DNA from 3 places in the Sporosarcina sp. FSL K6-5500 genome. Region 2 is predicted to be linked to each of the others. Evidence: riboswitches for the same ligand, from Rfam matches in the RefSeq annotation. Region 2 holds a riboswitch; each other region holds the start of a gene.
The links. A riboswitch is a leader RNA that binds a small molecule or an ion and turns the genes downstream of it on or off. The one in region 2 is predicted to bind S-adenosylmethionine.
Positions count from the first base shown of each region.

Region 1: another riboswitch for S-adenosylmethionine. It lies ahead of MKX62_RS10510 (MFS transporter); the one in region 2 lies ahead of metA (homoserine O-acetyltransferase MetA).
Region 3: another riboswitch for S-adenosylmethionine. It lies ahead of metK (methionine adenosyltransferase); the one in region 2 lies ahead of metA (homoserine O-acetyltransferase MetA).

Region 1 covers NZ_JBBOTP010000001.1:2,219,585-2,229,828, reverse strand. Annotated here, with positions in the region: gene MKX62_RS10525 (methionine biosynthesis PLP-dependent protein) at 58-1,179, shown strand; gene metC (cystathionine beta-lyase) at 1,176-2,360, shown strand; gene MKX62_RS10515 (5-methyltetrahydropteroyltriglutamate--homocysteine S-methyltransferase) at 2,407-3,525, shown strand; SAM riboswitch class I at 3,554-3,664, shown strand; gene MKX62_RS10510 (MFS transporter) at 3,747-5,204, shown strand; partial or broken gene MKX62_RS10505 (hypothetical protein) at 5,327-5,536, shown strand; gene MKX62_RS10500 (hypothetical protein) at 5,672-5,989, shown strand; gene MKX62_RS10495 (flavin reductase family protein) at 6,189-6,686, opposite strand; gene MKX62_RS10490 (pirin family protein) at 6,785-7,627, opposite strand; gene MKX62_RS10485 (winged helix-turn-helix transcriptional regulator) at 7,912-8,271, shown strand; gene MKX62_RS10480 (NADPH-dependent FMN reductase) at 8,333-8,899, opposite strand; gene MKX62_RS10475 (hypothetical protein) at 9,318-9,467, opposite strand; gene metE (5-methyltetrahydropteroyltriglutamate--homocysteine S-methyltransferase) at 9,710-10,244, opposite strand, start outside.
Region 2 covers NZ_JBBOTP010000001.1:2,974,899-2,985,142, forward strand. Annotated here, with positions in the region: gene MKX62_RS14295 (DUF2087 domain-containing protein) at 489-782, shown strand; gene MKX62_RS14300 (nucleotidyltransferase family protein) at 918-1,496, shown strand; gene dnaN (DNA polymerase III subunit beta) at 1,507-2,637, shown strand; gene MKX62_RS14310 (ASCH domain-containing protein) at 2,722-3,174, shown strand; gene MKX62_RS14315 (DUF2785 domain-containing protein) at 3,227-4,048, shown strand; gene MKX62_RS14320 (SIMPL domain-containing protein) at 4,190-4,840, shown strand; gene MKX62_RS14325 (hypothetical protein) at 4,932-5,297, shown strand; gene MKX62_RS14330 (NUDIX hydrolase) at 5,327-6,082, shown strand; gene MKX62_RS14335 (protein phosphatase 2C domain-containing protein) at 6,079-6,876, shown strand; gene MKX62_RS14340 (SgcJ/EcaC family oxidoreductase) at 6,903-7,358, shown strand; gene MKX62_RS14345 (hypothetical protein) at 7,428-7,607, opposite strand; SAM riboswitch class I at 7,791-7,897, shown strand; gene metA (homoserine O-acetyltransferase MetA) at 7,995-8,903, shown strand; gene MKX62_RS14355 (hypothetical protein) at 9,746-10,244, shown strand, end outside.
Region 3 covers NZ_JBBOTP010000001.1:2,750,785-2,761,028, reverse strand. Annotated here, with positions in the region: gene MKX62_RS13270 (gamma carbonic anhydrase) at 1-268, shown strand, start outside; gene metK (methionine adenosyltransferase) at 571-1,767, opposite strand; SAM riboswitch class I at 1,957-2,074, opposite strand; gene pckA (phosphoenolpyruvate carboxykinase (ATP)) at 2,257-3,843, shown strand; gene MKX62_RS13255 (alpha/beta hydrolase family protein) at 4,019-4,810, opposite strand; gene MKX62_RS13250 (NUDIX domain-containing protein) at 4,800-5,261, opposite strand; gene MKX62_RS13245 (transposase) at 5,308-5,616, opposite strand; gene MKX62_RS13240 (putative motility protein) at 5,705-5,887, opposite strand; gene MKX62_RS13235 (Dps family protein) at 5,951-6,400, opposite strand; gene yidD (membrane protein insertion efficiency factor YidD) at 6,502-6,732, shown strand; gene MKX62_RS13225 (metal ABC transporter solute-binding protein, Zn/Mn family) at 6,893-7,870, shown strand; gene MKX62_RS13220 (o-succinylbenzoate--CoA ligase) at 8,379-9,824, opposite strand; gene menB (1,4-dihydroxy-2-naphthoyl-CoA synthase) at 10,021-10,244, opposite strand, start outside.

The DNA of each region.
Region 1 (10,244 bases), 760 kb from region 2:
GGACCCTCTTCTTATAGAGGGTCCCCTTTTGTAATCTAAAAGAAAAGGGTGACTACAATGACAAAACAAAGTTTGAATACAATCCTAGTCCAATTAGGCAACAACAGTGATCCGAAGACGGGCGCTGTCAACCCTCCGATTTATTTATCAACTGCGTACAAACATAAGGGGCTCGGTCAATCGACTGGCTACGACTACACACGGACAAAAAATCCAACCCGCTCCATATTGGAAGATGGAATTGCAAACTTAGAGAGCGGTGATGCAGGGTATGCATGCAGTTCTGGTATGGCGGCGATTCAGCTTATCTTAACGCTGTTCCGTCCTGGAGATGAATTGATTGTCCCAGAAGATATTTACGGTGGCACATATCGCTTGCTCGAACAGTATTCCGACGTTTATTCAATCGGTACAACGTATACGAGTTTCGCCGATGTGAACGAGACCGAAAAGTTGATCACTTCGAAGACAAAAGCGCTCTTCATAGAAACACCGACCAATCCACTCATGCAAGAATTTGATATTCGGCAGTATGCAGAACTGGCTCAAAAGCATGATTTACTGTTGATTGTTGACAATACATTTTTAACGCCTTATTTCCAGAGACCGATTGAATTCGGGGCTGACATTGTCATGCACAGCGCAACGAAATATATCGGTGGACATAACGATGTCCTCGCGGGACTTGTCGTTGCAAAAGGTGAAAAACTTTGCGAACAACTTGCCGCCAACCATAATGCTATCGGCGCAGTCCTCTCCCCTTCCGATTCTTGGCTAATCATCAGAGGGCTGAAAACACTGCATTTAAGAATGAAACAGCATGATGAAAACGCGAAAATAATCGTCAATTATTTGAAAGATGAACCACTTGTTACGGACGTTCTCTATCCAGGAAAAGGTGGAATGCTATCATTTCGGCTGAACGATAGTGAATCGGTCGGGCCATTCCTTGAAAATCTGCAGCTCATTACATTTGCGGAAAGTCTTGGTGGAGTGGAAAGTTTCATCACTTACCCTGCAACGCAAACACATGCCGATATTCCTCGTGAAGAACGAATACGACGTGGCGTCTGCGACCGACTTTTACGTTTCTCTGTCGGAGTCGAAGAGGCTGACGATTTGATCGCAGATTTGAAGCAAGTGTTTGCAACTTTGAATAGCGGGGTGCTACAACGATGAGTTTGAATAAAGAACGGTTGGAAACGACTATTATCCATGCTTCGACCCGCGGAGATTACGAACAAAAAACAGGTGCTGTCAACGTTCCTATCTACTTATCTTCAACGTTCCATCAGGAAAGCTTCGATGCATTCGGGCCGTATGATTATAGCCGTTCGGGCAATCCAACGAGGGATGCGTTGGAAAAAACGATTGCCTCACTAGAAGGCGGTTCGCGCGGATTGGCCTTCGCTTCCGGAATGGCTGCCATCTCAGCTACATTTATGCTCCTTTCTTCGGGTGACCATATCGTGGTTACCGAAGATGTCTACGGCGGCACATACCGATTCGTAACCGAGGTATTACCGAAATTCGGTATCGACCATACTTTTGTAGATCTAGCGAATGTAGATGAAACCGCACGTGCAATCCGTCCAAATACAAAAGTGATCTATATTGAAACACCATCCAACCCGCGTTTGGGCATTACAGATATTGAAGCGATAGTTGACCTTGCAAAATTGAATGACTGTCTGACGTTTCTCGACAACACATTCATGTCGCCACTTTACCAGCGTCCACTAGATCTTGGAGTTGATATCGTTGTTCATAGTGCTACCAAATTTTTATCGGGGCATAGCGATATCATTGCTGGGCTAGCGGTTACAAAGGGGGAAGAACTTGGCAATCGATTGGCATTCATTCAAAACTCTTTCGGCTCTATTCTAGGCGCACAAGATTCTTACGCGTTAATTCAAGGAATTAAAACGCTAGGTGCCCGTTTAACACAGTCATCCGAATCGGCGAGTAAAATAGCCTCGTACTTGAACGACCACCCGTTAGTAGAAGAGGTGTTTTATCCAGGGTTAGCAAGTCATCCAGGACACGTAATCCACTCGAAACAATCGACAAGTCCAGGCGCTGTCTTATCTTTCCGTTTGCCAAACAGAGATGCAGCAAAGGCCTTTGTTGAAAACGTTCGGATACCCGTTTTCGCAGTAAGTCTAGGCGGAGTTGAATCAATTCTCTCCTATCCTGCAACGATGTCCCATGCCGCCATGCCTAAAGAACAACGGGAGAAACGTGGTATTACCGATGGTCTGCTACGTTTTTCTGTTGGACTCGAGCATGTCGATGACTTGATTGCCGATTTTGATCAAGCCTTGATTAAAACAAGTGAAAAAGTTGCCATACCTAATTAAGTACCATTAAAGAAAACATTATTATATTGGAAAGAAGGAATTTAAATTGACAAAACCTATAGCCGAACAAACTTTGACGAAAGCACCATTTAAAGCAGATCACGTCGGGAGCTTTTTAAGACCAGAACGCCTAAAGCAGGCTCGTTTGCAAAGAGAAACCGGTGATATCACTGCCGAGGAATTACGCACAATCGAAGACGAAGAAATTACAAAGCTCGTCGAAAAACAAAAAGAAGCTGGACTAATTTCTGTGACAGACGGAGAATTCCGCCGGAAATGGTGGCATTTTGACTTCCTTTCTGGCTTTGACGGCGTTGAGTTTTTCGAAACAGATAAAGGACTCCAATTCAATGGTGTTGTAACGAAAGCACACGGCATTAGAGTGACAGGAAAAATTGGGTTTAGCGACCATTACATGATTGAACACTTCAAGTTCCTGAAAAGCATCGCAGGTAATGCAGTTGCAAAATTCACGATTCCAAGCCCGAATATGCTGATTCACAGAGCGACATTCGAAGAAGGCATCTATGCAAATGATGAAGAATTATTTGATGACTTGGTTACTGCCTATCAAGACGTAATTCAAGCACTGTACGATGAGGGATGTCGTTATCTTCAAATCGATGACACGTCATGGGCTTCCTTCTTGTCGGAAGAAGGAAGGGAAACATTGAAAGCGAAGGGGCAAGATCCTGACAAACTTGTACAACTATCCGCACGGGCCATCAATGAATCCATCGCGAAAAGGCCTGCCGACTTGCTCGTGACGATGCATATTTGCCGCGGCAACTTCAAATCGACCTATTTTTCTAGTGGTGGCTACGAGGATGTATCCGAAACAATTTTCGGCGGATTAGATGTTGACGGTCTTTTCCTTGAGTTTGACGACGAACGCTCCGGCAGTTTTGAACCGTTGCGCCATGTCAATCGCCCTGACCTTTTCGTCGTATTAGGCTTGATCACCTCTAAATTCGGCGAATTAGAGGCCCCTGAACAGCTTAAAGCAAGAATAGCAGAGGCCACAAAGTATGTTCCTTTAGATCAACTATGCTTAAGCCCACAATGCGGCTTCGCATCAACAGAAGAAGGTAATCAGTTAACTGAAGAACAACAATGGGAAAAAGTTCGTCATGTTGTAACTATCGCGCAAGACGTTTGGCAGTAACCTTTACAAATTAAATAGGCTAATAAAACTCTTATGAAGAGCGGTGGAGGGGCTGGCCCTATGAAACCCGGCAACCATTCAACAATCATGTTGATAAGGTGCTAATTCCTGCAAAGCACTATGCTTTGGAAAATGAGAGGGTATTTTCTCTCGAATGCCTCTCTACTAACACAGTGGAGGGGCATTTTGTTTTATTAACAATAGAATTGGATGTGTGAGGAATGAAAAAGGAAGGCTTGCAAAGGTATCATACGATTTGGGGCTTGTTATTTTTAGGTTGGTTTGTTTCTTACGTTGACCGGGTTGCAACTGGGCCGATCATTACATATATGATTGAAAATGAAGTTTCTTTTTTTGCAGACGTGGCAAACCCCCATGGAATTGGCGGATTGATTGGTAGTTTATTTTTTGCCGGTTTTATGTTAATGCAATTTCCTGGTGGCTACTTTGGGGACAGGTTTGGCTATCGTGCTATTATCATTTTAAGTATTGTTTGGGCTGGAATCGCCACTTTATTAACAGGTTTGGTGGGGGGCCTTGTTGCATTTATTCTTTTCCGAGTCCTACTCGGGCTAGGCGAAGGCGTTTTTTATTCGAATGACCGCTCTTATATTGCCTATCATACACCTCCTGAAAAAATTGGATTAGGAATGGGCGTGGCGCTTACCGGACTTTCTGTTGGTCTGACAGCAGGCACACTTGGCGTCCCTTATCTTATTACAGTCGCAGAACCATTTATGGGTGAAGGGGCTTGGCGCTTTCCTTTTTTCGTGACCGGAACAATTACACTCATTATTGCACTCCTACTATTTAAATATATGAAGCCCAAAAACGATTCAAGTGCTTCTGTAGATTTGTCTTCACCTGGTATTAAAGCACAGTTTGGCAAAGGGCTATTGTACATGTCCATGTACTCAGCCGTTTTTCTTGTCATAGTGATGGGCATCTATTACTTTTCCGTCAAACTAGGTCTATCCTCTATCGCGATTGCGGTCATTCTTGTTGCACTTTGTCCGCTCTTAATACTTTATTTATACACAACGAAGAAGTCTGAAATAAAACCGTTAATAGCGAATAAGAATCTTTTCTTATTGTACTTGTTCTTTATCCCTATCATGTGGCATCTATGGTTTTACGGATTTTGGTCCGTCTCTATCGTCAAAGATTTCGGTGGCGGTGCGTTAATGGCTGCCGCTTTGATTGCATCGTTTAATGGTTTGGCCGGAATCATTGGTTTTCCTCTTGGCGGCAAAATTTCTGACATAGTGGCCAATCGTCCAAATGGGCGACGTAACGTCCTTGCTGTACTAACCGCTGTACTGACTGTAACTATTTTTATATTTGCAGTCTATGTCATGATGGGCAATAACAACCCCATCGTTATGTCTGTCATTTTGTTTGTCTCCGGATTATTCTTTTTTGCATTGCAACCGGTGGCACATGCTCTGGCTTCCGATTTGACGCCCGAAAAAAGCAGAGGATCCATGTTTGGAATGCTCAATTTGATTGGAGAAATCGGAGCAGTTCTCTCACCTGTCGTCTCCGGAGTCATTCGAGATAACACCGGCAGCTGGGGCTTGCCACTTCTACTCGATGGCGCATTAATGGCGGCGGGCCTAGTTCTAGTGCTAGCCATCTCCAGTAAGGCGGTCCGCAAGAACGTTGTATCCTTGGCTTGAGAAAAGCGCAAGATGCCCTTTAAGATGCAACAGGCATAATTCAATCAAAGGAAGTAGGCAGGCTAAGATCGCGATGTTCTGCGGCAATGGCTCGTGGGGCTAGACACTATTCCAGGTGATCTGCAACTAAATATTTGAACAACTATCTCACTTGGTTTCAAGTATTAGAAAGTAGCCAATATCAGAGAAATGAAGTCACTTTGAATGACTTGATTATCAGAGGAAATCTAACACAAAATACAGAAACCTATGATGCACCTATATATGTTGAACTAATGGTTCTATATAATCTCCAGCGAAGGCGCCTCATAGGGGTAGCCGAGCGTTGTTGAGTGGATTCTTTATGTCAACATATATAGGATTCGCACTATAAAAAGTAGTTCTTATTCAACTAACGGACCATTTAATGGAATAAACTATGTTAAAATTGAATCAATTCAAAAGCAAAAGAAAGGAGGGATTATAATATGGGCTCAACTTTGGAATTTGTGCGTATTTTACTACCTATTGTAATAGTGGGTGGAATTGCAGTATTTGTAATTCTAAGAATGAAACATAAGTATAAGAAAGGCACGCTTGGTAAGAAAAAGTCAAAAAGTGCTCAAAATTTATTAGATAGTTTAATACCATTCGGAATGATGATTGGATTCGCTATTGCTGTACTTTTAAACATATTTTCCCTAATTCCCTTACTATCTGCAATTGCTTGGGGACCTGGGATAGGTTTATTAGTTGGCTATTTTGCTTATGAAATTTATAGCAAAAAAGAAGAAATTTATCCCTAACAATTATTTTCCATAAATGGGTACCTTAGTATAAGAAGACTGTACTACGAATTAGAACTTCTGGATAATTGGAAGTTCTAATTTTTTCCTATATCAACATTAAACTTTTACAGAGCCTCTTTTTCAAGAAAAAAAGGCGTGTCATCAGTAGATTAAACTGATGACACGCCTTTCTACACTGAAGATTGTATAGACACTGTCAGCTATAAAATTCTTCTGGAATTGCACCTATAGTTCTACGGTGATACAGAAGAGGTTCTTTACTTTCATTCTGAATATCTAATACTTCGCCTATTAATATCGTATGATCTCCAGCTTCAATTTGTTGCACCGTCTTACATTGTAAAACCGCAAGCGAATTTGAAAGTACTGGTAGGTTTAAATCCGATTCTTTCCAATCACATTGACTAAATCGATCAGCAACCCTGCTCGAGAATAACGTACATAACTCACTTTGATCTGCTGCCAAAATATTCACCGAAAATTTTTCAGCATCTAGAAAGTCACTATAAGTGGATACTCTTTTATCAATGGACCATAAAATTAGTAAAGGCTCTAATGATACCGATGCAAATGAATTGACCGTTAATCCCATCGGTTTTTTATCTGCATCAAATGCTGTAACGACAGTGACTCCCGTCGGGTAATTCCCCATTGCTTCTTTAAAACTCGCTACCTGCTCTATCTTACTTCCCATATCAGCAACTCCCATTTTCTTATTTCACTTAAAATCATATCAAATCTATTAGAATATTTCATACTTTGTGATTCCGCACTAAATTCACTGGTACATGTTCACTCGAATCTTCCTTCTCTGTAATCTTTATAGGCCTGCATAATCTCTTCTTCTGAATTCATCACAAACGGGCCGCGAGCTACTACTTTTTCTCCGACAGGCTTACCTGCATATAACATGATATGCAGTTTCTCTTCTGCGTGAATCTTCACTTCAGTTTGTTCTTCATCTGTTCCACGTTCCAACCAGAGAACCTGCCCCTTCTTCCCCTCCACGCTTTCACTGCCAAATGTCCCTATTCCTTCTATTATATACAGAAATCCATTGTAACTGCCGGGAAGGTCCTGTGTAACAGTGGTACCGGGTTCAATGATCAATTCAACCATCGTAACAGGCACGTGATTTTTCGTGTCAGCCGTAACACCTTCCGAAGAACCGGAAAAGACACGTATCGTAGCGCCGTCTTCATGACGGACCGACATATCTTGTGCACGCATGTTCTGGTAACGCGGTTCCGTCATTTTTTTATCACTTGGAAGATTGACCCACAGTTGCAGGGATTGAACCGTTTCCCCAACAGCCGGATCCTCTGTATGAATGATTCCTTTACCCGCTGTCATCCATTGAACGTCTCCTGGATGTAGTTCTCCTCCCCCAGTCTTATTGTCAAAGTGTTCTAGCGTCCCATCAATGACGTACGTAACAGTTTCAATACCACGGTGTGGATGCATGCCAAATGTTCCACGCACGAAAAAGTCTTCAGCCATCAATAGAAATGGATCGACTTCTTCCCAGTTTCCCGGTTCAATGACCAATCCTACTTTATGAGTTGGCGAGTGTTCCTGATAAACGACATCCCTTACACTTCTGATTCCCCTTGAAAAGACCGATTTATTATTCATATTAAATTCCTCCTTCTGTTTTTGGTTGTATATGTTGAATTAAAAGATCCCATTGTATTAGCAACGGTGCTAAGGAGTGCCCCGTCCTAAGACAGGCTTCAGCTGCCCCTTGCAAGGCTCTTTCGCAAAGTTTAGAAAGGTGTTCATTTGTTCAGCATATATAGCTAAATTTTACCGAATAGTAATGGATCACTATATATGTTATTATGGAATAAATTCACCAAAATGTGAAGTACACACTTCAAAGTGCTATAGTATACAAAAAGATACTAATGGAGGTTATTATGGGGATAAAGCCTGAACTATGTAAAGTTGACGAAGCTTTAGGTATCTTGGTAGGTAAATGGAAACCAATCATTTTACTGCATTTATTTACTGAAGGAACACAGAGGTTTAGTGAATTAAAAAGATTAATGCCAGGGATTACCCAAAAAATGTTGACCAAGCAATTAAGGGAATTGGAAGATGAAGATATTATTAACAGAGTCATCTATCCACAGGTCCCCCCGAAAGTTGAGTATTCTATCTCGGATTACGGAAAAAGCTTACAGCCCATCTTAGCAATTATGCACGAATGGGGCACCGGTCATGCCACACATATTGAAAAGAAAAGAATTAGCCAGAATACCAGCGACGCACTATAATGGATAAATCAAAAACAGACACTCTCCAGGGAGTGTCTGTTTTTGATGATCAGGAGATTTCTTAAGCTTTAACTGTAGTATTTGTTTTGTTATAGAACTCAATAAAGTTAAATACTACTGAATCCAAGAAATCGATCGTAGCTTTATCAGTAAGTTCACCAGCTTCGTTCATTTTCTCATGAACTGAACCGATGTATACTTCGTTACCTGGCAGTAAGATAGGAGCTAACGCCGGATTTGACAGAATTTCTCTTAAGTGGAGTTGCGCACGGATACTTCCGAATGCTCCCATAGATGATCCTACGATGAAGCCAGGTTTGTTTTTAAGTGTGAAATCTCCACCACGTGATAACCAGTCGATTGCATTTTTCATTGCGCCTGGAATAGAGAAGTTATATTCAGGAACTGCAAATAATACAGCATCTGAATCTTTTACATTATTTTTAAAATCAACTACGTTTGCAGATGGGTTGCTTTCTATATCAATTGAAAACATATCAAGATCATTGATAAAGACAGGTGTAATGTCTAATTGATCTGCATAACGACTTCTCATATGTTCAACTATTTTTAAGTTGAATGAAGTTGAACTTGTACTACCGATAATTGCCTTAACTTTAATTGCCATGATGTAAAACTCCTCTATTATATATGATTGTGATTGTAATTCAGCTTCCTATACTAATTATACACAAGTAAATCAAATTAGGTAGTACGCACTTCAAAGTGCCATAGTATACGAAAGGATACCACATAAGCAAAAGTAAAAATGCTGACCTAAGCTCATCATATTTTCCTGCGTAACCGAGCATATCCTTCGCGCGACCAATCATATACCACGCAAACCGATCATATACTTCGCGCGACCAATCATATCCCTCACCAACCAAGCATATACTTCACCCGACCGATCATATACCCCGTCAACCGAGCATATACTTCACCCGACCAATCATATACCACGCAAACCGATCATATACTTCGCTCGACCAATCATATCCCTCACCAACCAAGCATATACTTCACCCAACCGATCATATACCCAGTCAACCGAGCATATACTTCGCTTGACCAATCATCCTACGACAACCGAGCATATACTCCGCGCGACCAATCATATCCTCCGCAAACCGAGCATATACTTCACCCGACCAATCATATATCCCGACAACCGAGCATATACTTCGCTCGACCAATCATATCCCTCGCCAACCGAGCAAATACTTCACGCAACCGATCATATCCCTCACCAACCGAGCATATACTTCGCAGACCAATATTCCCCCGACCACAATAAAAAGGTATCTCCCCGTCATTAATGCACGGGAAGATACCTTTTTTATTGTGAACATATGAATACATGTAATAACAAAGCAATGGTGCCTTACTGAGGTAGCCTAAGCGGATTTGAAATGAATCTTCATTTCAACTTAAATAATTAATTCTTAAGCGTAGCCAATTGACTTTCTCTAACTTCTTTCGCCGCTTCAACCATGATTTTCAAAGCGCCAATTGTCTCTTCTTCTTTTCTTGTTTTCAAACCACAATCCGGATTAATCCAAAATTGTTTTGGATTAATTGTTTTGAGTGCACGATTAATATTTTGTTTCATTTCTTCCTTGCTTGGAACACGTGGACTGTGGATGTCATAAACGCCTAAGCCAATTTCTTTATCATACGTATTGTTCTCAAATGCAGCGATAATTTCGCCATGACTTCTTGACGTTTCGATTGAAATAACATCTGCATCCAGCGCGCTAATGGATTTGATAATACCGCTGAATTCCGAGTAACACATATGCGTATGAATTTGCGTGTCATTTTCAACAGAAGAAGTTGCCAATTTGAATGCATAGACAGCAGCATCTAAGTAACTTTCACGTTTATCTTGATCCAACGGTAAACCTTCTCGAAGCGCAGGTTCATCTACCTGAATCATGCGAATACCGTTCTTTTCAAGCTCTTCAATTTCT
Region 2 (10,244 bases):
ACTGTGCCGCTCAATAATGAGAGACTTGTAATTCGGGGTGTGGATTGTAGAACACTTGGCGCTTTGGGGATGCCTTTCGCCGCGCCTACGCTAGGTTGTTCATTATCGAGAGAAATGTGATTTTGAGATGTGTATGCCAAGACTTTAATATGATTACTAGTTGATACCAATTATATCCAAGAAAGACGAACTCCAGGTTGCAGATTTCATCACAGCTAATGAAAAGCTCTTTCTCACATAGACCACCTAGCGAAGGCGCGACTTCGTGCTAGCCGGAGCGATAAGACTGAAGGAGGGATGCAGTTCATTCCCTCCCTGATCTTCTTTCTGGCTTATCGCGGGAGGAATCCACAAAGCGTCGAAGCGGTATTGGCGGGAAATCTAATTGGTTCTAAGTATTGGGACTTTTTCAGTGGCCTCCCAAAAGCCCTTTTAAAGCGCATAAGCCGTATTCATTTGTTCAACATATATATTAAGGAATGATTAAATTGGGTGAACGATTTACAATCACTGATGTGGAAAGAGAAAAAGTATTGGGAAATTACTTCAAACAAGGTTTGCAAGGACCACTTGACGTATTTCCGAGTAAAGAAAAAAGGAAGTACATTATTGCCCAAGAAATAATTAAGCAATTTGAAGTAGATAGAATGTATTTGGAAAAAGAAATAAATGACCTATTGGCGACGATTTATCCTGATTTTGCCACGGTAAGAAGATTTCTGATAGATTATCGTTTCATGACTCGAAGTGTTGATGGCAAGGAGTATTGGATTGAAGTCTAATCATATGCAGATACATAGAAATGTAAGACGGAAGATGTAAATTTATTCATTGAAAAGGTTTTTGGTGAGCATGAAGATTTAATCCAGTTTTTTTGTACGAGTATGTGAGCAGTGTGAATGAAAGAGGAGTAGTTTATGGTCATTACAACTGAAAGAGAAATTGTTGTTTTAATTCAAGAGGATAAGTGGATGATGGACCTATTGAAATGCGCCAAATCATTGAATTTGCCTGATTGGTGGATCTGCGCCGGATTTGTTCGATCAAAAATTTGGGATGTGCAGCACGGTTTCAATGTAAGGACGACGATTCCAGATATTGATGTCATCTATTATGATCGAACAAATAGTGGGAAAAGTGTGGAAAAGGAATACGAGGAAGTGTTGAAAAGACTTCTACCAGCTATCCCTTGGTCGGTCAAAAATCAGGCAAGAATGCATAGTGTAAATAATGTCATCCCCTATACTTCGTCTGTTGATGCGATTTCAAGGTTTCCTGAAACGGCAACAGCTTTGGGCGTGAAATTGGATGAAGGAAACAATGTCATATTAACAGCGCCTCATGGTATAGAAGATGTTGTAAATTTGAGAGTAAAACCGACCCCTTATTTTTGTGATAAGAAAGAACGGATGAAGATTTATGAAGAAAGGATTAGGAAAAAGAATTGGCAAGTTGTATGGAACAAGCTTGAGATTATAAGTTTGGACAGTGACTAGGAGGGCTTTTATGGAATTTACAGTAAGCTACGCTTCATTTACGACTGCAGTTTCTGATATAAATAAAATTATTTCATCAAAAAGCGTTATTCCAATACTCTCTGGAATAAAAATAGAAGCCAACGAGTATGGTCTTAAGCTTACGGGTAGCAATTCGGATATTTTTATTGAAAGAACTATCCCTTTACTAAAAAGTGGAGAAAAGGTCGTGGATATCAAAGAATTTGGAAGTGTAGTTGTTTTATCGAAATATTTGAACGGAGTTGTGAAAAAACTCCCCAATGATATTTGTATTAAATTAGGACGCAATGATTCAATCACGATAAAATCGGGGGATATTGAAACAAAACTAAATGGATTTAATGCGAATGACTATCCAAAACTTCCGGAGATGGATCGCAATACTAAAATTGAAATACCGTTTGGGAAATTAACGGAGGCTATAAAGCAAACCGCTTTTGCTGTTTCAAAAAGTGAGGCTAAACCGGTACTAACTGGAGTGAGGATGGAGTTTGAAGAAAACAAACTCATTTGTACAGCAACAGATTCACATAGATTAGCACGTAGAGAAGTGACTATAGAATCTAAAACAACAGAATCATTTGTAGTTCCGAGTACAAGTTTGTCAGAACTGACGCATCTTAAAGAGGCGGATTCGTCAATCGTAGAGATTTCTTATACGAATAATTTCATTGTGTTTGGGACCGCTATGAGTTCACTTTATTCAAGGTTAATTGAGGGTGTCTATCCTAACACTGGATCTTTGGTGCCAACCAAATCAAAGGCATTGATAACCATGAATACTCAAGTATTAATAGAAGGAATGGATCGGGCTTGTGTATTTTCGACTGAATGGAAACACAATAACATCCAATTGGAGATTGTGGATGATGCTACTATCAAAATATCTTCCAATTCTACAGAAGTCGGGATGATTGAAGAGCTTCAAAAAATTATACATATCGAAGGACAGAACGATATCCAAATGTCATTTGATGGTCGTTTTGTACTTGACGCTCTAAAAAGGATACCAGAAGAAAATGTCACGATACGTTTTGATGGCTTGATGAAACCGATTGTCATTCAGCCGCAAAATGATTCCACTTGCCTCCATCTAATTTCACCAGTACGGTCTTATTGAAATGAATAAGTTCTCTCGATCTAGGGAGGAGAGCTTGGGCATATAGGAGATTTATAATTTTAAGTAGCGAAAGGGGATTTCAAGATGAATTTAGCAGCACAAACTTATTGGGACGAATCTTGGAAGAACGAAGAGCAACCTACTTCTGTCAACGCATGGATGTTTGGAAGTTTGCCAGATGAGCTTTCACAGCTTGTAATTGATGGGGAAAAGACAGCGACATGTTCAGGTCATGTAATTTATGAACTGGAGAACGAGCCATTACCCAGAATAGATGAGTACAGCATTATTTTAAATAGCGACGAAAAACCAGTGGCAATCATTAAGACCATTGCAGTATCGCTTGTACCGATGAATGAAGTATCGGAAGAGTTTGCGCTTGCTGAAGGGGAAGGGTCATATGAAGATTGGAAATTGGCTCATGTGAGATTCTTTACGAGTGAATTACGAGAAGTTGGACTTGAGTTCACTGAGGACATGCTCCTAGTTTGCGAACGATTTACGCTAATTGATGTAAAAGATAATAACTTAGGATAGACAAATTGCCTTACACAAGGCAACGATAAATGATCGTTTAGGGGGAATAGTTATGTTGGCAACAACTTTAGAGAGTTATTTAGGAGATAAGATACTAGAGCTATCGAAGGAAGTTAGGCAAGAGATGTTGACGCAAATTGGAAATCCAGATGGTTTTTTGCGTGACCAGTTAATCTATCGAAGTTTTGGAAAAGTAATAGCTTCCAATCAATTAAATTCAGAAGAAATTCAGAATCTACTTGAGACGGTATTACAGGAAGATTATCTATTTTACGGGATTGGCGAGTCTGGAACTGATTCAGTATTTACACGTTCTTTTTCTGCACTCGTCATTGCTGCAGTTATTGAATATGACATTGAGAAACAAATAGTAAATCCAGAACTTGTTCAGTATACAGTGAACAAGGTTATACGCTATATGAGGGAAGAAAAAGACACACGAGGTTTTATCCAGGGGAATGGATGGGCGCATGCCATCGCACATGGCGCAGATGCCTTGGATGCCTTGGCAAAACATCCTCTACTGAAAAAAGAGGATATCAGTCGAATTCTTCATGCAGTTCAATATTCCTTGTTAAGGCAAGTTGATTATTTGGATGAAGAGGAAGAACGCTTAGCTATTATACTAGCTTCATTAATAAAGCATCAAGATGCTGAGAAGGTTATACGAGTATGGATTGAAGAACTGGCCGGACAGGTAGAAACTGAAATGCTTGAAAATAAAGGATCACTTGACGCCTATCACGTACAAAGAACGGTAAAGAACTTTTGGAAATCAGTCTTTGTAATTTTGAGTTCGAAGGGAATCGGCAAGAAAGTGAACAGCGACGTTTTTAAAGTACTCGAAAAGTGGATGTGGATGTATCTAAATTAGTCAAATAGTCTTCAGATACTGCAGTGGTACTCGAGTAATCTGTCGTCCAGTTTTACGTTAAATGCTAATGTAAATATCTTTTCGAGACAATCAGCATACTATCTAAGGTAGCGTAATGATGCTCAGGAAAGGTGGAGACATATGTATTATCCTTATGCCCAACAAATGACCTGCCGACAACCACGGGTTATGACTGTTACAGGAATTGGGAGTCTTAAACTAACACCGGATATTGCTCAAATCCAGTTGGAAGTCAGTACTGAAAACAAACAATTGAACCATGCACAAAAGGAAAATGCTTATGAGATGAATCAAGTCATCGATTCGTTATTGAAATTGGGGATCGACAGGGAGAATATACAAACGGTTTCGTACACTATAGTTCCCCAATACAACTATATCGAAGGCGAACAAGTATTTAGAGGATACGAAGTTACGAATGCGATTACAGTAAAAATTACAGATATTGATCAAGTTGGAAATGTAATAGACGTGGCTGTCCAAAACGGAGCGAACAGGATATCAAATATCCAGTTCAAGGTTGAAAATGAACAATTGGACTATCAAAAAGCATTGAGCCTTGCACTTAAAAATGCATTAGCCAAGGCGCAAACAATTGCTGAGACAATGCAACTGCAACTTGATCCACATCCAATTAAAATTGTTGAAGAATTAAGAGCAGAACCCATCGCATATCGAACATTTGCTGCGAGAGAAATGACTAGCTCCACACCGATTGAACAGGGGCAGATTTCGATTAACGCTATGGTTAAAGTGCAATTTCGGTATTGAAATATCAGCGTAAAATAGATGGATACTATTTTACGTTGAAAAAACGACAGCTAACCTAATCACAACTAAAAATTAAGGGAGTGGGGAAAACATGGGAATTAAAAAATCTTCTAATTACCTATCACCTATTGCGCGGATATTTGACAAGTTTTCACGGCAACAAGACGTATCGTTGATTTATGGTGAACCGATTAATTTTGAAAACAGAAAAGTCCTTCCGGTAGCAAAGATTAATTATATTGTTGGCGGGGGAGGCGGCTATTCTAGTGAAACAGGAAACTCTTTAGGTGCCCAAGGAGAAGGGGGCGGGGGACATATCTCCGTCAGACCTTTGGGTGTTTACGAGATAGATGCGGAGAAGGTGAAGTTTAAACCAATCATTGACCTCAAATTTACTTTAACACTAGTTGCTGTTTTTACACTTGGCCTAGTTTGGTTATTGAAAAGGGCTCGCTGAAAATTAATTTGTACGGGGGGAATAATTGAATGTTGTATCGCAGAAAAACGTACACGGTTGAACCAGCGATGTACGAAACGTTTACCCACTTTTTCCATACCTTTTTGCTTCCGAATCAGCTGACGCATGGAGCGCAGCTGGTTGGACGGTGGGTCAATGAAGAACAGACGGAGATAATGGCAATGTGGGCATACGATAATAGGGCTCATTATGAGACAGTGGACGCTAGCATTCGAGCATCGGAAATGCATGCTGAAGCGCAAAATTATCGGAAATCATTAGCTCCATTGTTTATCTCTTCAAATGAAGATTTTTTCACTTCAACGGGAAATTACGGGCAATCCCCACAAATCGTAGCTGTTAGTGGTTACATTGTAAATGAGGAAGGACATGTATTACTTGTACGGAACAATCACCGAAATGATACATATGAAATGCCGGGTGGGCGACTTGAACTTGGCGAATCCTTGAAAGAGGCGGTTAAACGGGAAGTACTAGAAGAAACAGGTATCCACGCAGAAATTGGTGATATGACGGGTGTTTATCAAAATATCACGTCAGGCGTTATCTGTATGGTTTTTCGTGGGAGAGCGGTGTCGGGTGTACCAGCTGCGCAGCCTCCTGAAACGATTGATGTACAATTCGTTGACTTTGATATAGCAGAAGTAGGAGACTGGGTTAAACGCCCACAATTCGCTTCTAGGGTGGATGATGCTCGAAATAGCGATACGATTGCTTATGAAAGTTATGAAGTGAGACCGTATAGATTGATTGAGCGCTCATGAATAATCTCACTTGGGTTGGAAGTGAAAAGGACTTTGTCGATGAACGAGATGTACGATGGATTAATCGTGTAGCGGTTGGTCGATTTGGAGGTAATTCTTCAGCGGGACAAACCAAGAATGAAGATGGCTGCGTTATTTGGCAAAATGAGGATTGGGAATTAGCGGCTATTTTGGATGCACATAAAAGTGCTGAAAGTGCGGAACTTGTTGTACAAACACTCGGGCAGCATAAAGAAAAATTGGTGGAGATTTTAGATATGAAGGGTCCTCCACGATTTAAACGTTTGGAAATGAAGTTACTTGAAATTTTTCAATCTGAACAATTTTTGAATGAATGCAGATGTGCCATGGGAGAAACGGCTTGTCTTATCGTTGTCAGGAAAGCTAATTACGTTTGGTGGTTTTCGGTTGGAGATTGTTTAGTATATCTGTTCCATTCGGAATTAATTGCCCTAAATCAGTTTCAACTTAACCAAAGGCAATTCTTTGAATGGATTGGTCAAGTGAATACGTTTGAGCAAGCAGTACCATGCTACACGTCAGGGACAAGGGAAATGAGAAAAGGGAACAATCTTATTTTTTTGACGACTGATGGTTTAGTGGAATGCCCGGGGGAACCTTTTTTGGATCCGTCAGATCTCGTTGCCGTGCTGAATGAAAAAGAACTTGATAAAGGGATTTCGCAGTTATTGATGGAAATCGAAAGACAAAATGTACGAGACAGTACGACAATTATCGCATGGAATGTGGAAGTAGAAAAGGAAGGTAGCATCCCGAGCGATTATCTCGGATGAAGGAAAAATGACGGGAGGAATTAGATATGGAAGCATCTGAATTAATTGAAATCAAAACCCTTTATTATAACTTAATTCTTGCATGGAATAATCGCGATGCTAAGAGCATGGCTGATCAATTTACAGAGCAAGGCGAATTGATTGGATTTGACGGAAGTCAAGAAATTGGGCGAAATACTATTTTTGCACATTTAGAACCGATATTTGTAGATCATCCAACACCTCCATTTATCAATGTCGTTAAAGATGTGTACTTTCTGAGTGCTGAAGTTGCGATGTTGCGTGCAATCGTCGGGATGATACCTCCGGGCGGAACAGAACTTGACCCAAATTTGAATGCTCATCAAACACTGATTGCAGTAAAAGAAAAGGATGGATGGAAAATAAAACTTTTCCAAAATACACCGGCCCAATTTCACGGAAGATCTGACTTGGTCGAGCGGATGACCAAAGAATTGAAGCAAGTATCTGATGTAGGCTGAAAAAAGTGCCCCGCACCAAGATAATACCAGTGCGGGGAGTGTTTTAGTTACTGTTCATGACAAAGGTAATCATTTTCTCTTCTTTTCATTTGAGTTCATTCGTTCGCGTTTTGGTTTCAGGGAACGGAGTTCAGCAAACTCGCGGGCTATTTCTTCATTCATGTCGCCCGGTTTTATTTTTTGGTTTTTCGGCGTTTGTGGTAAAGACCGTGCATTATTTCCGCCAGTTTTATTGTCATCTCTTCCCATAGTAACAACTCCTTTCATTTTTTCAGTGCCACGTTAATATGGCTTTCTAAAGAAATATTATTCAGCAGTTTTCATGCTGAATTAATGTGGAAATTAAAATAAAAATGTTTCTTTTGATTATTATCGTCAAAAAAGACGGTTTACAATAGTAGTTTTAATAGTATAATAGTAAATAATTGAATATTCTTATCAAGAGAAGCTGAGGGATATGGCCCTGTGAAGCTTCAGCAACCTCTGACTTAGTCAGGAAGGTGCTACCTCCAACAAGATTTTTTCTTGAGAGATAAGAACAGAGTGCCCAAATTAAACCCTCTTGTCTTATAGAAAAGAGGGTTTTTTATATTGAATCATTTGATTCAAACCAAAGTGAAAAGGGAGAGACGACACATGCCGATCAATGTACCGAAACAATTACCAGCAGGAGAACTATTGAAGAAGGAAAAAATATTTGTGATGGATGAAGAACGCGCAACGTCCCAAGATATACGGCCTATGAACATCGCCATTTTAAACTTAATGCCTGAAAAAGAAAGAACAGAGTTGCAGCTGCTACGTCTATTAGGGAATACACCGCTACAAGTAAATGTTACATTTTTGAACACAGCAACTCATGATTCTAAAAACGTTAGTAAAACGCATTTAAACGCATTTTATACAACATTTGAACATGTGAAACATCGTCGTTTCGATGGACTGATTATTACGGGTGCCCCGATTGAGCATTTAGAATTTGAAGACGTTAATTACTGGAAAGAAATAACGGAGATTATGGAATGGTCAAAAGAAAATGTAACCTCTGTTTTACATATTTGTTGGGGTGCCCAAGCAGCACTCTATCACCATTATGGAATCGGGAAATTTGAATTGCCGAAAAAATGCTCAGGCGTTTTTACGCATCGACTATCCGACCCAACGATTAATCTTGCACGTGGTTTTAATGACGAATTTAAAGCACCGCATTCACGTTATACATCCGTTTCAACTGAGGAAATAAAAAATGATCCCCGTCTACACTTGCTTGCTAAATCAGAGGATGCAGGGGCATTCATCGTCATTTCTAAAGATAATAAACATATTATGATCACAGGTCATTTGGAATACGATGCGGATACGTTGGCGGAGGAATATGCACGTGATTTGCAAAAAGGAGTCGGTATTGATATCCCGGAAAATTATTTTCCGAATGATGATCCAAGCAAAGAGCCGTTGAATACATGGCGTTCCCATACGCATCTACTCTTCTCCAACTGGCTAAATTATTATGTGTATCAAGAAACACCTTATGAATGGGAATAACTAGTTAATGACAAATGTATCAATTAAACCACGTCTGTAGATTAACCATTTATTTGCATAAAATACTGGTGAGTAGGGCTTGATGACCTTCATTTTCACTGCATTATTTTCGGCCCGCTTTCGACTAACTATTCATGACAGATTTACTGAGGGGTCCGAGTGTGGCTAGAAGTGACTCCGTCACTTCTAGCCACACTCTTTTTAGTAATACTATTGCGAATAGTTGCCTGTCGCGTTCCTACACTATTCAAGTGGAAAATGCAGTTGTTTTGGAAGAATAGAATAGATGACATTCTATGAAGGGTGTAAGTGCCCGAAGATGCAATTTCGGGCACTCTTGGACGATGTACAATGCGATCCTTTCTTACTTTTAGCAAAGATTATACATCTAATCATGTGATACCTTATAGCAAGTGCCACTTCTTTACTAAAAAAAGAAAAAACCATATAGAAAGCTTCAGCCGCCAAAATTGCATCTTTGGCGGCTTTTCTCCGACTTGGATGTCAGCTATTCTTTCATCAAAAAAAGCATAAGCACTACAAGTACTTTTGCATCCAGACATCCCGCTAATTGAATAGAAGTCATTCAATCCGAAGCAATCCAAAAATGCAACTATACAAGTAGCGCCCGGAAGGTAATTATGTTATTCACTGGTTAGTTTTGGTTAATCAACAGGTCTGCAATTAACCAAACCAGAAAATGACTGCTTACTATTTTGCAAAAAACTCTAGATTCCTGGCGTATAGGTGCTTTTTTAAAGAAAGTGGTTACTCATCAGACGTGACTCAATGACCCTTTTGTCGTGAATTGCATAAGCTAATACGACGAGGGGGTAAGTGAGATGGGGTTGTTTATTAACAAAAATGGGCACCCGGATGTTTTTAAAAATAATGCAGACATTTTAGGGAGGAACCAAGAACACTATAAAATAGATCCGATAGCGGAATGGATGAAGGAACATAGGGAAGCGTCTCATTCGGTTGGTGAACAGTTCAATATCATGGAAACCTTACTAAAGCAACAGAAAAACACACAATCCAATCAATTGAAATCAATCCATAATCGTTTGAATGAAATCAAGGAAAGTGATTTCCGACATGAAAAGTTTGGAAAAGATGTTATGAAGTCGTTAAAAAAAGTAGAAACTAAAAACGAAATGTTACAACGTACGTTGATACATGAGCGAATAATGAATCGAGAATTCATCGGGAAAGTGAATGAGGTCAGCCAGTCAAATGAAGAAATTGTCAATAGTATAGAAATGCTGACTTCTGCAAATGAGGAAATTGTAGTCAAAATGAATGAACAATTAGATTATCAAAAGCTGTTGTCAGAGCAAC
Region 3 (10,244 bases), 220 kb from region 2:
AGTAACGTTACATAGTTGTACGGTAAAAAAAGGAGCGCTTATCGGTATGGGTTCCATTGTTTTGGACGGTGCTGAAATTGGCGAAGGGGCATTCATTGGCGCAGGCAGTCTCGTGCCGCCTGGTAAGAAGATTCCCCCGAATACGCTAGCACTCGGGTCGCCAGCAAAAGTCGTGCGTGAGCTGAATGACGACGATCGTGCGGACATGGAACGGATTGTTCAGGAGTATGCCGAAAAAGGGCAGTATTACAAGAATTTACAACAGTAATAAAAGAGCTGCCTTTGAAGGCAGCTCTTATTTTTTTATAAATAAAAAGATTACTAAACCAATTAACACAAATAACGCAACAACCCCAACCAGTAGTAACAAACCTATTAAACTCATAGCCCGACGCTCTCTCCTCTCCGATCAGGTTTCACTTTATAACAATTGTATCATTTGTTTATAGCTCCTGTGATGAGAGTGTACGACAGATTCGCTACACTCTATGACGCCCGCTAAATCAAACATCCTAAACAGAAAAAACACCAAAAAACAGGGAAATCCTGCCTTTCAGTGTTTACACTACATTATTTCCCTGCTAACTCTTTCAATGCATCAGCTTTATCCGTTTGTTCCCACGGTAGATCAATGTCTGTACGGCCGAAGTGACCGTATGCAGCTGTTTGTTTATAAATTGGGCGGCGCAGATCAAGCATTTTGATGATGCCTGCTGGACGAAGGTCAAACAGTCCACGCGTAAGCTCAACAAGTTTACTTTCCTCGACTGTGCCTGTTCCAAATGTATCGATAGAAATCGATACAGGTTGTGCAACACCGATTGCATAAGCAAGTTGCACTTCACATCGATCTGCAAGTCCTGCAGCGACAATGTTCTTCGCAACATAACGTGCCGCATATGAAGCCGAGCGGTCCACTTTCGTCGCATCTTTCCCAGAAAACGCACCGCCGCCATGACGCGCATAACCACCGTACGTGTCAACGATGATTTTACGGCCAGTAAGACCTGCATCTCCTTGAGGTCCCCCTATTACGAAGCGGCCAGTTGGGTTGATGAAGTACTTCGTGTCTTCATCGATTAAATCAGTTGGTACAACCGGGTTTATGACGAATTCTTTAATATCACGCTGAATTTGCTCAAGTGTTATTTCAGGGTGATGTTGCGCTGAAATAACAATTGTATCGATGCGTACTGGTTTATTGTTTTCATCATATTCAACAGTCACTTGTGTTTTTCCATCTGGACGCAGATACGTAAGGGTTTCATCTTTGCGTACTTGTGCAAGTCGGAATGATAATTTATGAGCTAGGCTAATTGGTAACGGCATCAGTTCCGGTGTTTCATTACAAGCGTAACCGAACATCAAACCTTGGTCACCAGCTCCAATTGCTTCAAGTTCATCATCTGTCATCGAACCTTCACGCGCTTCAAGTGCCTGGTCAACGCCTGCAGCGATGTCGGCTGATTGTTCATCGATCGCAGTCAAAACTGCAGATGTTTCCCAATCAAATCCGTATTTCGCGCGTACATAACCAATTTCTTTAACAGTTTCACGCACAACTTTCGGGATATCGACATATGTTGTCGTAGTAATTTCTCCTGCAACGAGGACAAGTCCTGTTGTAATTGTCGTTTCACATGCAACACGTGCATTTGGATCTTCTGCCAATATAGCATCTAGAATAGCATCCGAAATTTGGTCACACATTTTGTCCGGGTGTCCTTCAGTTACCGATTCTGAAGTAAATAGTCGGCGATTTGTCATGTTATTTCCTCCTTATATCCTACGAGATTGATACGGTACTCATATGTCCCATGTAGAGTCTTTTCTAAATGAAAAGACTACAAGCCATTGCGAGCTCTATACACGAGGATTAAGGGCGATATCATATAAAAAGCCCTTCGCTCACGTAATAATACATGAGGAAAGGCATGATTTCATAAGCACCTTTCACTCTTATCATACAAGGACTGTGCCTTGCTACAGGTTTGGCACCTTCGCGCAGACAAAACGTCTGTGCAGGTTGCCGGGTTTCATAGGGCCTGACCCCTCCACCAGCTCGGGATAAGAGTATCCGTTCAACTATATATGCTACGAAAAATCTTGTTGCATGTCAAATCTTTTTACCCATTTTGCGTATAAATCCTTGAGGTTTGAATTAGTATAGATTATTATTCTTAATGTGTTATACTAATTCAATAATGTGATGACACCCAATTGATTGGGACTATATGCAAAGGACGGTACATACTTATGATATCTGCGAAAATTAGTGATGACCTCAACAAACTTCTTTCTGGGAAAAATGTAAAAGTTCAACTTTCAGTTCCACAACTTGTTGAAAAAGCGATTTCACGTGGTGAAGCTCAATTGACATCAGACGGAGCGGTTACAGCTCAGACAGGCAAATATACAGGTCGTTCACCTAAGGACAAATACATTGTTGAGGAAGCGTCCTCCAAAGACAAAATCGATTGGGGCAACGTCAATCGTCCAATCTCTTCTGAAATTTTCGATTCATTATATAATAAAGTAATCACTCATTTGAGAACAAAAGACGAACTGTTCGTCTTCAAAGGTTTTGCAGGCGCAGATCCAGCTTCACGACTATCCATTCAAGTTGTGAATGAATTTGCTTGGCATAACCTGTTTGTTCACAACTTGTTCATCCGCCCAACTGAAGAAGAACTAGTACAACATGAATCACAATTCACAATCGTTTCGGCTCCTTCATTTAAAGCTGATCCTGTGGTCGATGGTACGAATTCAGAGACATTCATTATCGTATCAATGGAAAAACGTATTGTTCTTATCGGTGGAACTGAATACGCTGGCGAAATGAAAAAATCAATCTTCTCAATCATGAACTACTTACTACCAGAAAATGGAATTATGCCAATGCACTGTTCAGCAAACGTTGGTGAAGACGGCGATGTTGCCCTATTCTTCGGTCTTTCTGGAACAGGTAAAACAACACTTTCGGCAGATGCAAACCGTAAATTAATCGGCGATGACGAGCATGGCTGGTCTGACACTGGTGTCTTCAATATCGAAGGCGGTTGCTATGCAAAATGTATTAATTTATCACAAGAAAAAGAACCTGAAATTTTTGGTGCAATTCGTTTTGGTTCCGTACTAGAAAACGTTGTCGTCGATCCGGAAACACGCATTCCTGACTACGATGATGGTTCATTAACTGAAAACACGCGTGCAGCTTATCCTATCCAAGCAATTGATAACATCGTTGACCCTTCTGTTGCTGGTCATCCGAAAACGATTGTATTCTTAACGGCAGATGCGTTTGGCGTACTACCTCCAATCTCGAAGTTAACAAAAGAACAAGCAATGTATCACTTCCTAAGCGGGTTCACTTCGAAGCTTGCCGGAACTGAGCGTGGTATCACATCACCTGAAGCAACGTTCTCAACGTGCTTCGGTTCACCTTTCCTTCCACTTCCAGCGACAGTATACGCTGAAATGCTTGGGAAGAAAATTGATGAACATGATGCACAAGTATTCCTTGTTAACACAGGCTGGACTGGCGGTGTCTACGGCGTTGGTAAGCGTATGGATCTTAAATACACACGCACTATGGTACAGGCAGCTCTTGCTGGAGAATTGAACAACATTGAAACAGAAACTAACGGCGTATTCGGCCTCGAAATGCCTACATTCATTGATGGTGTTCCAACAGAAGTGTTGAACCCGCGCAATGCATGGGCAGACGGCGAAGCATACGATGTAAAAGCAAATGAATTGGCAAACATGTTCCATGAAAACTTTAAAAAATTCGGTATGGTTTCTGAAGAGATTACGCTTAAAGGCGGACCGATTGCATAATTTTCAAATTAAACAGTGTAGCACATTGAATGTGCTACACTGTTTTTTTGTACCTTGGATTTGTAATTGTAAAAATGGAGTTTTAACTGCAACTTATTTCGTCTAATTGCAACTTTGGCGTTTTAATTGCAAACCCGTACTTCTAATTGCAACTTCATTTTATTCAAAAAACCACTCATTTTTCTTGTCTTCTCATCCAACTACATAAATCGCGTACAAGTTGTGCATTCATGACAGGCGGTATGAAGTGTGTATATTCAGGGAAATACCATGTCTCATATACTTTTTTATGTTCACGCAGTGCGTTTTCAAGCAAAACTGCTTGTTGAAATGACACGTTCTCGTCGATCATGCCATGAATGATGAGTACGGGAGCATCAATTTCATCCACGCGGAACAGCGCCGTACGGTTTCTGTATTCATCCGGCATGTTATTCGGTGTCCCGCCGATAACTCTTTTCATCATCCGCCGCATATCTTTCCGTTCTTTATATGTAAATACGATATCGGATACGCCAGACCATGTAACTACCGACGTAATATCTTCACGTAAAATTGCTGTCCAAAGAGCCATTATACCGCCCCGTGAAAATGCAAACAAGTGAATTTTTTCCACGTTTGTCTTCGGATTTTGCTTCAGCACATCAACGGCATTCACCGCATCCTGACGATCGGCCCCAGCAAACTCATCCCGTCCCTCGCCTCCACGGTTCCCCCGATAATAAGGAGCGAAGACAACAAATCCTTGCGAAGCAAACTGTGCAATTCGGGCAGGACGAACCATACCGATATGCTGCATGCCCCCTCGCAAATAGATGATGCCTTCGTAGTTCCCTTCTGTAATTGGTTCTGCCATGAGTCCCTTCACTTTTAACCCATCTGAAAAATATGTAATTTCTTCAAGCGAAACATGTGGATTTGGAGACGGATAGGGCCTTCTATGAATAATCGTACCATCATGACTCATGCTCTTCCACCCACTTTCTTAATGTTTCCATGCCTGTGTTTTTCATAAGGAAACTCAATTCTTCACATTGGCCAAGCTCTTCATTAGTCATCCACATAGCTCCTTCTGTTTCGTAAAGGGCTGGATGCTCATCGATTTCCGCAACTTTCCCTGTGAATACAGCTTTGCAAAATGTACTATTACTTCGAACGACATACTCTGCAAATTGCACAAGATCCGTAATTTTCACACCTGTTTCTTCAATCGTTTCGCGTATAACTGCCTCCTCAATCGTTTCTCCATGCTCTGCTTTACCACCTGGAAACTCAACGCCTCGAACTAAATGCCGAGTCAGTAACCATTTACCATTATGCTTGAGGATAACAAGGACATGCCGAGCTGGCATTCCAAATTGGTTTTCTCCGAAAGTCAGCTCAACACGACCACCATTAACATCATTGAAAATAAGCATTGCACTCACGTCCTTTCAACCAGTGTAGCGAAGGACAGCAATCCTTTCAACGAAAATACGGAAGCTTTTCGATAAATATCTTCGACTTATCATCTGTAAATTCATGAATGAGCGCATAGATCTTCATCGTACGTTGATCGACGTTGAAATTGTTCCGACCATAATGATAGGGCAAAAACGGTAAATGTGACCTAAGGAAGTTTCGGAATTCGAGTTCATCTATCTGACTAAATAACCGATGAAAAACAGGAACATACTGACTTTCTACATTAACCTCATATTCCCACGGTGAATCATCTGGGTAATGGTATACTTGCTGATTTACGACAGAAACGTACATTTTGTATTTCTCCATGCTACACCATCCTTTTTTCTTTTTAGCATGGCTTAGTATGAAAAAAGCATGCATCCCCTTTTACTGGAGATACATGCTTTACCGCAATTTACGCTTGTACGTCAACCGAAGCTCCCTTATGAGGATGGGCTGCAACAGACTGATTAGATAAACTTTTCAACATATCTGTTGCCGCTGCAGTATTCATTGCAAGTGCATTATTTAACACACTCAACTGAACAGTCGATTGCAAACTTCTCAATTGACTTGCCATGATGGAGCTCATATCCATTTGCCATCACTCCTTCCACAAGCTTATTATCGGCATTTTTCTAGTATTTTTAATGAAAAATGATTACTTGTTATCTTCACCCAGGAATGCATTCAGCATCCATTGATGTTTTTCGATACTTTGATATGTCGCGTTCAACAAATCTTCCGTCATATCGTCGCCATCTTTCGCAGCCAGCTGCATGCCTTTTTTCAACGATTTCATAATTTCACCGAAATCATTTACGACAGTTTTCACCATGCTGTCTTCTTTTTCATCCCCCGTTGCTTCTTTCACAACAGATTGTTCAAGATGTTCTTTCAGCGTCGCTACAGGATCTCCGCCAAGTGTCAAAATACGTTCTGCGATTTCATCCATATGTAACGTCGCTTCATTATAAAGTTCTTCAAACTTTACATGTAACGTGAAGAAATGATGACCTTTAACATACCAGTGATAGTTATGGAGCTTCGCATACATAACCGACCATGTAGAAACTTGGACATTCAATTCATTAATAAGTTCTTTCGACATATAAATCTCTCCCCTTATTGTTAAATATAATTCATCTCTCTGTTAATTTACCACCGAAGCATCTACAATAAACATCGAGGCATTAATAAGGAGTTTTTTAAATGAAAAAGATTTTAATTGGCTTTATTAAACTATATCAAAAAGTAATTTCACCCCTTACACCACCTTCATGCCGTTTCTATCCCACTTGTTCTCACTATGGGATTGAGGCAGTCGAAAAGCATGGAGCACTAAAAGGTTCATGGCTTGCGGTACGTCGAATTTCAAAATGCCATCCGTTCCACGAGGGTGGATTTGATCCTGTACCAGACAATGATATGCATAAAAAGTGATCTTTTTAGATAGAACGGTTTGACATAATTGTCGAGCCGTTTTTTTCGATTAAAAGAAATTCGCTTATTTAGTTGCCAAATTAGAAACACTCTTGTATGATAAAAAAGTCAGTTACACAAATCGGAATGATTACTATTAATAATACGGAGGATATATCTAATGAATAAGAAACTTTTTTTCATCATGTCATTACTAACAATTATGCTACTTAGTGCTTGTGGCGCTAAATCCACAGAAAACTCGGAAACTGGGACAGAGAAATTGTCTATTTATACAACAGTATACCCGCTTCAATACTTTACAGAACGAATCGGCGGCGACTACGTCGATGTGAAATCCATCTATCCTGCTGGCGCGGATGAACATACTTTTGATCCTACACAAAAAGATATGATGGGACTCGCGGACTCGGATTTGTTTTTCTATATAGGACTTGGCCTTGAAGGTTTTGTGGAAAATGCAGAAAAAACCATGAAAAACGAACATGTAAAAATGGTTGCAACAGCAGAGGCAATTCCTGATGAGATGCTAGACGAAGGTCATAGTGATGAAGGTCACGACGAAGATGCTGAACATGATGAACATGGACACGAAGGTCATGATCATGGGGGAATTGATCCCCATGTATGGATCTCACCACTGCTTAGTGTCGAACTTGCAACTTCTATCAAAGATGCTTTGATTGCATCAAAACCTGAAATGAAAGACGAATTCGAGAAGAACTTTGAACAACTGAAAGTAGAACTTGTCGAACTCGATAGCAAATTCAAAGAGATTTCTTCCACTGTCCCTTCCAAAACGTTCTTTGTTTCACATGCATCATTTGGTTATCTAGCCGATTCATATGGCCTGGAACAAGTCGCGATTGCGGGACTGAACTCACAAAGCGAGCCGTCACAAAAGCAATTAGCGAAAATTGTCAAAGAGGCAAAAAATCACAACATCCACTATGTACTTTTTGAACAGAATGTATCATCTAAACTAACTAATGTCGTGCGGAAAGAAATTGGTGCTGAATCACTCATGCTCCACAATCTTGGCGTATTGACAGTGGATGATGTAAAAAACAACGAAGACTATTTTTCTTTGATGGAACAAAACATTGAAACGCTGAAGAAAGCGTTAAGTGGAAAGTAAATGAAGAAAGGTTGTCCCGTATACCAGATTTAATCTGGTATATGGAACAGCCTTTTTGTTTTTGCTGTGACAGTTTGGAGTTGCCCTTACAGTTTAATCATTTGACATGACAGTTAGCGCAATTGCCCTTACAGATTGATGACTTGCCATGACAGTCCAGAGTTGACCTCACAATTTAATCTGTTGCCAGGACAGTTAACGCAACTGCCCTTACAGATTGATGACTTGCCGTGACAGTCCAAAGTTGCCCTCACAGTTTAATCTGTTGCCAGGACAGTTCAAGCAATTGCCCTTACAGTTTGAGGAGTTGCCATGACAGTCCAGAGTTGCCCTCACAGTTTAATCTGTTGCCAGGACAGTTCAAGCAATTGCCCTTACAGATTGATGACTTACCATGAAAGTCCAAAGTTGCCCTCACAGTTTAATCTGTTGCCAGGACAGTTCAAGCAATTGTCCTTACAGATTGATGAGTTGCCGTGACAGTTTGACTTTAATTTCGACTTCAACCTTACTCCAAATCCACTGACTCTTTCAATTTTCGACGCAATAACTTATTTGACCCGTTACGCGGCAGTTCATCTACGAAGCGGAATGATTTCGGTACTTTGTAACGCGCCAATCGCTCTTCACAATACGCTATCAAATCAGCTTCTTTCACATTTCCTGACACTACGACAAACGCAACTGGGACACTTCCCCACTCGGAATGTTCTTTCCCGCAAACGCCTACCTCTCGAATATTCGGATGCGCTATCAGTACATTTTCAATTTCAGCAGGGTAAATATTTTCTCCTCCTGAAATGATTAAGTCGGATCTTCTATCGACGATATACAAATAACCTTCCGAATCAAGATAACCGATATCACCTGTTGGAAGCCAGCCATTTTCCAATGGATCCACTTCGGAAAAACGACCAATATATCCAGGTGTCACATGTGAACCGCGTATAAATACTTCACCTTTTTCACCTGGCGTTTCTGTATCTTTGATTTTGATTTGATTGAAAAACAATGGTTTGCCTGCTGAACCCATTTTCCTCATTGCATCACTTGCTGCTAAGGTCGCTGTTTGCGAACTAGTTTCTGTCATGCCGTACGTTTGGAGAACAGGAACTTCAAGTACTTTTGCCCGCTTCAAATAATCGATTGGAACGGGGCCACCACCTGCCAGCATTGATTTAAATGATGAATGTGCGACACTATTATCCTTTTCCAGTTCACGCAGAACTTTATCCAATGTAAGAGATACAACAGACATCCGTGTGACGGACCCATCTCTTACCGCAATCGCCGACTTGACCGCATCAAACTTCTCATGCAACTGAACCTCATTTCCGTATAGAACAGAACGAACGAGAATCGAGAACCCGCTAATATGAAATAAAGGCATCGCACAGAGCCAGACATCGTCTTCATCAAGCCCTAAATTTAGAACAGACGACAGTGCACTCGAGACGTGATTACCTGCAGTCTGACGGACCCCCTTCGGAAATCCTGTCGTGCCCGATGTATACATAATCGTAATGGTTCTGTCTGATTGCCAACTTTCCTGGATGACAAAAGCCTGTTCCGCACTTTCTTTGATCGTAGAAAATAGTAGCTGACGTACCGGCGTATCGGCAACAACACTACTCAGTTCATTCGACACAATTACCGTATTGGCGCCTGAATCATCCAATTGATATGCGATTTCTTTTTTCGACAACCGACTGTTTAGCATAACAATCTCAAGGCCGGCCAGCATACATGCATGAATGATGACTACCATTTCAGAATTGGAGGACCCAAGCAAGGCGATCCGTTCCCCTTCATTTAAACTGTTAGCCCTCAATTTTCGTGCAAGAACCACAGCATCATCTTTTAACTGTGCGAATGTCCACTTTTCCTCTTCGAACGATAAAGCTATTTTATCAGGCGTTAAATAAGCCCGTTGCATTAACCAATTTGGAATCATGCCATCACCATCCATTCAGAAAAAGCTGCCCGATTAGAGGCAGCTTTCTTAGTTTTTATCCAGTTTGATTACTGTCTAGGCTTCAGGCGCCAGCCCCTTGAGTCGCTTCAGTCTTGCTGAAAAGGCAAAGTACGCCTTTATCTTCAAGACTTCCAGCGCTTGTCGGGGCTAAACGGCGCCTTACGCTTTTCTTTAATCAAGGAAAACGTGGGAATTGTCCGAAATCCGGTTTGCGTTTTTCTTTGAACGCATCGCGGCCTTCTTTCGCTTCGTCTGTTGTGTAATAAAGAAGTGTTGCGTCGCCAGCCAATTGTTGAAGACCAGCAAGTCCGTCCGTATCCGCATTCATTGCCGCTTTCACGAAACGAAGTGCAGTAGGGCTCATGCCAAGCATCTCTTCACACCATTGGACCGTCTCGT